Regions from separate parts of the Metabacillus sp. KH_069 genome, predicted to be linked through region 4. Evidence: riboswitches for the same ligand, from Rfam matches in the RefSeq annotation. Region 4 holds a riboswitch; each other region holds the start of a gene.
The links. A riboswitch is a leader RNA that binds a small molecule or an ion and turns the genes downstream of it on or off. The one in region 4 is predicted to bind S-adenosylmethionine.
Positions count from the first base shown of each region.

Region 1: it holds a riboswitch for S-adenosylmethionine, as region 4 does, so the genes downstream of both, AC3ISE_RS19170 (methionine ABC transporter ATP-binding protein) here and mtnK (S-methyl-5-thioribose kinase) in region 4, are expected to answer to the same signal.
Region 2: it holds a riboswitch for S-adenosylmethionine, as region 4 does, so the genes downstream of both, AC3ISE_RS09345 (YezD family protein) here and mtnK (S-methyl-5-thioribose kinase) in region 4, are expected to answer to the same signal.
Region 3: it holds a riboswitch for S-adenosylmethionine, as region 4 does, so the genes downstream of both, metK (methionine adenosyltransferase) here and mtnK (S-methyl-5-thioribose kinase) in region 4, are expected to answer to the same signal.

Region 1 covers NZ_CM174460.1:3,799,505-3,801,705, reverse strand. The annotation lists gene AC3ISE_RS19175 (O-acetylhomoserine aminocarboxypropyltransferase/cysteine synthase family protein) at 1-474, shown strand, start outside; SAM riboswitch class I at 579-691, shown strand; gene AC3ISE_RS19170 (methionine ABC transporter ATP-binding protein) at 972-1,997, shown strand; gene AC3ISE_RS19165 (methionine ABC transporter permease) at 1,990-2,201, shown strand, end outside.
Region 2 covers NZ_CM174460.1:1,891,082-1,893,282, reverse strand. The annotation lists gene AC3ISE_RS09350 (phosphoadenylyl-sulfate reductase) at 28-729, opposite strand; gene AC3ISE_RS09345 (YezD family protein) at 837-980, opposite strand; SAM riboswitch class I at 1,087-1,192, opposite strand; gene pyrE (orotate phosphoribosyltransferase) at 2,010-2,201, opposite strand, start outside.
Region 3 covers NZ_CM174460.1:3,487,491-3,489,691, reverse strand. The annotation lists gene pckA (phosphoenolpyruvate carboxykinase (ATP)) at 1-487, opposite strand, end outside; SAM riboswitch class I at 800-933, shown strand; gene metK (methionine adenosyltransferase) at 1,124-2,201, shown strand, end outside.
Region 4 covers NZ_CM174460.1:1,549,376-1,551,576, forward strand. The annotation lists gene mtnK (S-methyl-5-thioribose kinase) at 1-776, opposite strand, end outside; SAM riboswitch class I at 874-1,034, opposite strand; gene AC3ISE_RS07640 (carbon-nitrogen family hydrolase) at 1,143-1,931, opposite strand; gene AC3ISE_RS07645 (pyridoxal phosphate-dependent aminotransferase) at 2,033-2,201, shown strand, end outside.

The sequences.
Region 1 (2,201 bases), 2.2 Mb from region 4:
AATCTGGGGCTTGAGACCCTTCATGTAAGAATGAAAGAGCATATTTTTAACACGAGAAAAGTTGTTGAATATTTGAATGAGCATCCTGCTGTTAAATGGGTCCTGTACCCGGAAGATGAACAGCATCCTGATAAGAATCTTGCGGATAAATATTTGGCTAAAGGAGCAGGAGCAGTAGTCGTGTTCGGCATTGAAGGCGGCCGTGCAGCAGGTGCAAAGGTCATTAATTCCGTTAATCTTTGGTCACATGTAGCCAATGTCGGAGATGCCAAAAGCCTGATCATTCATCCTGCCAGCACGACACATCAGCAGCTGGATGCAGAAGGATTGAAAAAATCAGGAGTAACAGAAGATTTAATCCGATTGTCAGTTGGAATTGAACATATTGATGACCTTTTAGAGGATCTGGAACAAGCGATTGAACAAGCAACAGGTGTGAAATCATTAATTGAATCATCCGTCTTTTCAAATTAATAAAACACTTTAGGATTGACACCTTCTTTTGACACATGATAAAATCACACTCGTAGTACAAACTCACTGAAATTAAACGTTAATTAATTTAATAAATTGTAAGTCTCTTATCCAGAGAGGTGGAGGGAAAGTGCCCTGCGAAGCCCGGCAACCGTCAATTTTATTGAAAAGGTGCCAATTCACTCAAAGCTGATGTTTATGCTTTGAAAGATGAGAGGAAGGTTCTTCTATTGATATGCCTTTCTGCTCATTTATGCAGAAAGGCATTTTTGTTTAGAGATAAGAAAGTATAAAATTTTGCGCTTCGATGTCTAGCTCCATCGCCCAACTCCTCGGCCAGAACGGCTCCGCCAGTAAAGGCAAAAAGCGCCTTTTCTGTCGGATCCTTATCTGTCTGTCGGAGCTAAACGGGCGCTTGCGCTTTTCTTATCTCATCATGAACCTATACCATTTCGTGCAAAATGATAGTGAGTTGAATTTTGGAAGAAGGTGAAGTCGTGATTACGTTAAAGGATGTCAAAAAAGTCTTTCAATCTAAAAGCGGAAATGTTACCGCGGTTGATTCGGTTGACTTGAACATAAATCAAGGAGAAATTTTCGGAATTATCGGTTATAGCGGTGCTGGAAAAAGCTCATTGATCAGATTGCTTAACGGACTTGAAAAGCCCACAGACGGTTCCATTCAAGTAGCTGGGAGAAAGATTGATAAAATCCGCGGAGATGAGCTGAGAAAAGCAAGACACGAAATCAGCATGATCTTTCAGCATTTTAATCTCCTTTGGTCAAGAACAGTCCGGGAAAATATTTCGTTTCCATTAGAAATCGCCGGAGTAAAGAAAGAGCAGCGGGTAAACCGTGTAGAAGAGCTGATTAAGCTTGTAGGACTTGAAGGACGGGAAGATGCCTATCCATCACAGCTGAGCGGAGGACAAAAGCAGCGTGTCGGAATTGCCAGAGCTCTTGCGAATAATCCAAAGGTTTTGCTTTGTGATGAAGCTACATCAGCACTGGACCCGCAAACAACAGATTCCATTCTCGAGCTGCTTGTAGATATTAACGAGAGGCTCGGTTTAACAATTGTCCTGATTACACATGAAATGCACGTTATCCGTAAAATCTGCCACCGGGTTGCGGTGATGGAAAACGGGCGGATTGTTGAGCAGGGTGAGGTACTTGATGTATTCAAAAAACCTCAGCAGTCTATTACGAAGCGCTTTGTGAAACAAATTACAGAGCCGGACGATACGCAGGAAACAATGGAATTAATTCTTGAGAAATACAAGTACGGAATGGTAATTCAATTAACATTTGTGGGAGATTCAACAGAAAGTCCGCTCATTACGAATCTTATCCGAAATCATCCGATTGAAGTAAATATCCTTCAGGGAAAAATATCTCAAACTCAAAGCGGATCATATGGAACCTTGTTCATTCATATGGACGGGGAACCTGATCAACTGGATAAGGCAATGGCATATATCCGCAGTCAGGAAGTAGAAGCGGAGGTGATTGCGAATGTTTGAGAACGTGAGATGGGAAAATGTATGGGAAGCAACTAGTGAAACCTTATTTATGACAGGATTCTCTGTAGCTGCAACCTTTATCTTGGGTATTATACTCGGACTGCTATTATTCTTAACGTCTAAAGGCGGTATTTGGGAAAATAAACCGGTAAATATCATTATATCTGCATTCGTGAATATTTTCAGATCCATTCCGTTTATTCT
Region 2 (2,201 bases), 340 kb from region 4:
CGCTATTTCAAGCACGGGACCTGCTCCTTATCCATGTAATCCGCATTCTGTTTTACCCTGTCCGCTCCATCTTCCGGAACGCAAATCATCGGCATTAAACGCAGGTGCGGTGCAGTGAGAGCAGCCAATGCTCGGGTAGCCCCTGTCATGCAGAGGGTTATAAGGCAAATCATTTTTGTGCACGTACCGCCATACATCTTTCCATGTCCAGTGAATCAGCGGACAAATTTTCACCGACTGAAATTTATCATCCCGGTTAATAAATTGAACATGTTTCCTTGTTTCTGACTGCTCTCTGCGCAGTCCCGAGATCCATGCTTCAGATTCAGATAACGTCTCGTTCAGAGGCTGAAGCTTTCTGATTTGGCAGCATTTATTCGGGTTGGTTTCCCAAAGTTTATCTCCATGTTCCGCTGCCTGTTCCTCTAATGTGAGTTCCGGCTTCTTCATCACGATATTCAGCTTCGGATATTTTTCCCGCACCCGGTCGATTGTTTCATATGTTTCTTTAAAATGAACGTCCGTATCCAGAAAAACAATAGTTGCATCCGGCTCTACTTTCGAAATTAAATCAACAAGCACAATCCCTTCTATTCCAAAGCTGCAGGCATAAACAATCTCTTTGCCGTAATGACTGTAGCTCCACTTTAAAACGTTTAATGCGCCTTTATAAGTGTCATCAACTTCAAACTCAGCCGCTGGCTCCTGCCAGTTTTCATACGTAAGCATGTGAATTCTTCCCCTCTATCAGCCAGGTCCCGTTAAAAAAAGACACTTTAACAGAATGACGGAACCCGTTCAATGTTAAAATGCCTCCAGTTTATCTAGTCAGCACATTATTTTATTCTTACTTTTTCGTTCTTCTCAAGCTGAATCACTTTGCCGTCCTGAACAATCAATGTGACAGAACCATAATTCATCGTTTTCAGCATTTCCCTTAATCTTTCGAAGACGAGTTCAAGCTGTTCTTCCTTTCCCACTGCAGTCCCCCATTTCATTTCTTATCCGCTCTTTTTTTCTGAGAAATGCACCGCAATCTGAGAATGTAAAAAAGCCTTCCAACTTGAAAGACTGTTCAGGTAATGTACCTTATCTTTCAAAATGGGTTTACATTTTGCTGGATTTAGCACCTTGCCAAACGCAGGTTGCCGGGCTTCACAGGGCCAGATCCCTTCGCCTCTCTGGATAAGTTTATTATATTTTTCTAAATTTTATCACAATTAGCCGCCGTGTCAACCCTAGTTTTTCGATCGGAATTAATTTTTTTTATTTTTCAGCGAAATTTAGTTCTAAAATTGAGAATCGTGAATAAAGTTTATGGTCAAAAAATTACTATCGTAGAGGTGAAACAAATTCTCATTCCATTCATTATGACCCTATTCGCTTTCGTTATAGGCGGATTTTCATTAGCTTATGCCATTGTATCTCTTGATGATCATCTTATTTTCCAAAAAATCAAAAGTGAACAATCCGGACTTTTTTGGATATTTGGCTGGCTCGGCCATGCGAGCTTCTCGTTTTGCAAAAGGTTTGATAAAAAAGCATGGCAGATAAAAATGTTCCGAACTGGTTATCTGCTTCTAAGCCTTGTTTCGATTCTAGTTTCGATTTTGATTTGGATATAAAAAAGAGACTGGGACGTAACGATTATCTCCTGAAACTAAAGCCGAACATTGAATAGTGCGAAAATTATTAAAAGAAAGGGCTATTTTCGCATAAATTGTTGTTTCTAATGTTAAATATAGTCCGTTCCTTGCAGCGAGAGGAACTTGCTTTCCGCGGGGAGCATGAGAGCCTCTCGGTGTTGCCTGTGGGGTCTCCCATTTTGCTCTATATCCCGCAGGAGTCAAGTTCCTTCCGCTGCTATCCTCCTAAGGTTTCTAACATTTAGTACTGCAGCAACAATAGAAAAAAATCCGAACTAAAACGAAATTCAAGTTGGAATTTCACATAATAGTTCGGATTATTCTTTGCCTGAAAACCTTTTGTCCCAGCCTCTTTTTGCCTATTTAAACAGTCATCCATGCTTCATTTGCCGGGTTTTCACGCCATTTTTTCAGCTTTTCCAGATCTTCTTTTTCAATGGATCCTTTATTCAAAGCTACATCAATCAATGAAGAATAATCGGTAAGAGATACAGTATGAATGCCTGCTTCTGCAAGCATTTCTGCGCCTTTTTGCAATTCATATGTGAAGATGGA
Region 3 (2,201 bases), 1.9 Mb from region 4:
TAAAGTTTGGAGCAGAAACGATTGTGAACGGATTGTCATGCTGAATCAGCTCATCCACGCTCTCTGGCTGGATAAATAATTGCTGAGCAAACAGGTTGTGCCATGCGAATTCATTTACAACCTGGATCGGCAGGCGGTATTTTGCGTCAGCGCCGGCAAAGCCTTTGAAAACAAAGAGCTCATTGCGGTCTTTTAAGTATGAAAGAACTTTTAAGTACAACTTTTCAAATGCCGTTTCTGAGAAAGGCTGATTAACAGCTCCCCACTCAATTTTGTCATTTGTTGAATTTTCATTTACAATAAATTTATCTTTAGGTGAACGTCCTGTGTAAGTACCCGTTGTTGCACGGACAGCTCCCGTCGAAGTTAATGTTCCTTCACCCCGTTCTAAGACTTTTTCAACAAGAACAGGAACTGATAAGTTATGAAATGCATTTTCCCCTTTAAGTAATACATCAAGCTCATTTGTAATTTCGATTGAATTCATCCCATACCCATCCTTTACCTATATTTCTATTATTATTTTTAACTATATCTTAAAGTGACTCTTCTTAATTAGTATAACACATTAAAATAAATAGTCTATACTATTTAACTTATTCTACGTACAAATTGATGAAATGGAACTGCTTAAAGAACGTTTTCGATGAAAATGATACATATATAATAGGAAGTGTTTTTATTTCGGCATTTTGTGGAAACATACCAAAAGGGAACAGAAAAATCTTATCCGAAAACCTTGTCATTTTTTGTTGACACCTGGAGGAAATATACGATATTATATGTCCTTGAACGGATTCTCTTATCCCGAGCTGGTGGAGGGACAGGCCCAATGAAACCCAGCAACCTGCTTTATTTTTAAAATTCATTCATGAATTTTTGCGAGCAAAGGTGCTAACCTGATGCAAGGCGAAAGCCCTTGATCGATAAGAGCGAAAGGCTACGATTTTAGTAAATAACCTTTCCTCGCGGGAAAGGATTTTTTATTTCGAATAAATATATTTTGCCTGAATGTACTCGTGGATTCTCCTAAAACATGCCAACTGAAATATTTTGCCGAATGGTCAAAATATGAAAGGGAATGAGTTCCGTATCATCTAACCTTTTGAGGAGGAAAACTTTAATGACTAAACAACGTCGTCTGTTTACTTCAGAGTCTGTAACTGAAGGTCATCCTGATAAAATTTGTGACCAGATTTCTGACTCGATTTTAGATGCAATCCTAGAAAAAGATGCAAATGCCCGTGTAGCTTGTGAAACATCTGTTACAACAGGTCTTGTTCTGGTTGCTGGTGAAATTACAACTTCTACTTATGTAGACATTCCAAAAATCGTTCGCGAAACGGTTAAAGAAATTGGCTACACTCGTGCAAAATATGGTTTTGATGCAGAAACATGTGCAGTCCTTACTTCAATTGATGAGCAGTCAGCAGACATCGCGATGGGTGTTGACCAGGCGCTTGAAGCACGTGAAGGAAAAATGACAGATGAGCAGATTGAAGCGATTGGTGCAGGTGACCAAGGACTAATGTTCGGTTTTGCCAATAACGAAACGAAAGAATTAATGCCGCTTCCGATCTCGCTTGCTCACAAACTTTCACGCCGTTTAACGGAAGTACGCAAAGAAGAAATTCTCCCGTACCTTCGTCCGGATGGTAAAACTCAAGTAACAGTTGAGTATGATGAAAATGACAAGCCAGTTCGCATTGATACAATTGTTATTTCAACTCAGCACCACCCTGAAATTTCATTAGAGCAAATTCAGCGCAACGTAAAAGAGCATGTTATTAACCCGGTTGTTCCAAAAGAATTAATTGATGAAGATACGAAATACTTCATCAACCCGACTGGCCGTTTCGTTATCGGCGGACCACAGGGCGATGCAGGCTTAACAGGCCGTAAAATCATCGTTGATACTTACGGAGGCTATGCTCGTCACGGCGGCGGCGCATTCTCCGGTAAAGATCCAACAAAAGTTGACCGTTCTGCAGCTTATGCAGCACGCTATGTAGCTAAGAACATTGTAGCAGCAGGCCTTGCTGATAAATGTGAAGTTCAGCTTGCTTATGCAATTGGTGTGGCACAGCCAGTATCAATCGCAATCGATACATTCGAAACAGGCAAAGTGAAGGAAGATGTGTTAGTTGACGTTGTTCGTGCTAACTTTGATCTTCGTCCAGCAGGAATCATCAACATGCTGA
Region 4 (2,201 bases):
CCAATCGGACCATAGTAGGCGAATTCAGGGTCAATCACCTTCGTTTCTGTTTCACTTGCAAAAATACTGCCTGTGTGAAGATCGCCGTGAACAAGCGTTTCAGCTTCTGTCAGAAATTTATGTTTTAATTTAGCCACTTCCAGTTTTAGCTGACCATCGTTCCAAATGGTTTCAGCATCCTGTCGCAGCTCTTCTTCAAAGATGTTTGACTCATAGTCGAAAAACGGGTCTGTAAAGACGAAATCTTCAGTTATTTTGCAAAGCTCGGGGTTCGAAAATTGTTTGACAAACTGTTTTTTTACCTGCGGATTCAGTGCGAAATCAGAATTGTAGAATAATGTTTTTCCTAAAAACTCGCCGATGTGTCTTCCTAAAAGCGGGAAGTCCTTGCCTGCAATCAAACCGGCTCTTGCAATCTGCAGATGAGAGAGATCTTCCATTGCCGTGATGGCCAGAGTTTCATCCGTGTAATAAATCTTCGGCACATAGGCACTTGCCACTTCTGCCTGTTTCAGCAGGGCGCTGCTTTCAATTCTGGCGCGGTCAAGAGTAAGCGGCCAGCTTTCGCCAATTACTTTCGCATAAGGAAGCGCCTGTTTGATGATGATGCCTTTTTGATTTTGATTCACTATGTGAAAAACAAGGTTCAAGTTGCCGTCGCCAATTTCCCTGCACGTCAGGACACTTTTTTCTTCAAACAATCCAAGTCGGATGGCTAGAGCTACAGCGGCACTCTCAGTTAACGGTTCATAAGCAGATGATCGATAGTTTGACATGGTTTATAACCCTCCAGATTTAATAGTTAGAGGCTTTTCAGGCAATAAGAAAAGCCTCTTCCACAGTGAAAGAGGCTTGAAGTCATAGGCTTCGCACCTCTTATCTGCCAGAAAGAAATTCTTTCTGTTGGAATTAGCACCGTGCCTTGTGGGAGAAATCTCCCCGCGCATAAAAAACTGCGCCCCATTTTACAATGGTTTTACGGTCGGTTGCTGGGCGTCATCGGGCCAAATCCCTCAGCCTACTCTTGATAAGAGATAGTATGAAATTAACGTTTCGTGATATGAAAATGTATTCGCATAATTTGGAATTTATCACTTGCTCTGAATGTTAACAGGTAAAATGAAAAACTGTCAATACTTTTTTTAAGAGTAAAAATGAGGAAGTCTGTCTTTGAAAATAGGAATTTGTTTCCTGATTTCTTTTACTTTCTCCATCTGGAGCACTGCTGTAATGGAGGTTTGCTCTGTCCCGGCCTCAGCTAAAATTTCTCCCCACGGATCAATGATCATCGAATGGCCGGCGAACTCATTTTTCGGATCACTGCCTGAGCGGTTGCAGGCTACAACAAAACACTGATTTTCAATCGCACGGCTGATCAGCATTGATTTCCAGTGATGAAGTCTTTGGAGCGGCCATTCCGCCACTACATAAAGAATTTCCGCTCCTTGTGTTGTGTGAACACGGATCCATTCAGGGAACCGGATGTCATAGCAAATGACGCCCGCACTCTGCAAACCGTCAAGTTGAAACAGGCCTTTTTCAGTTCCGCCGTTTAAATACAGGTGCTCATCCATCAGTTTAAAAAGATGAAGCTTGCTGTATTCATGGATAAGCTCACCATGTCTATTAAAAATGTACATCGTGTTGGTCACGCCTGATTCCGTTTTTTTCGCAACAGAACCAGCCACAATATGGACTTCATATGTTTTAGCCAGACTGCTTACAAAAGCGATTGTGTTAGTTCCGTCTGGATCTGCAATCTCTTCAAGCCGGGTAAGATCATAGCCGGTCGTCCACAGTTCAGGGAGAACGATCACGTCCGGTTTTTCAGCTGCTGCAATTTTTTCTATTTCTTTTTTTACCGTTTCAATATTTGCTTTTGGGTTACCGAATACAAGGTCTATTTGCAGGCAAGCCACTTTTGGATTCATCAGTCGTCATCTCCGCCTTAAAAATTTTTCTTTACAAGCTGACTTTAACAATATATGATTTTTCACTAGAATTTCAAGAATTTTTTGAGAAGGTGTAAAACATGAAAAACTTCAATCAATCACAGTTATTAAATAAGCTTCCAAAGCAGTTTTTTGCAAGTCTCGTAGCAAGAGTGAATGCAAGTATCGAAGCGGGGCATGACGTGATTAATCTTGGACAGGGGAATCCTGATCAGCCGACACCGCCCCATATTGTAAAGGCACTTCAAG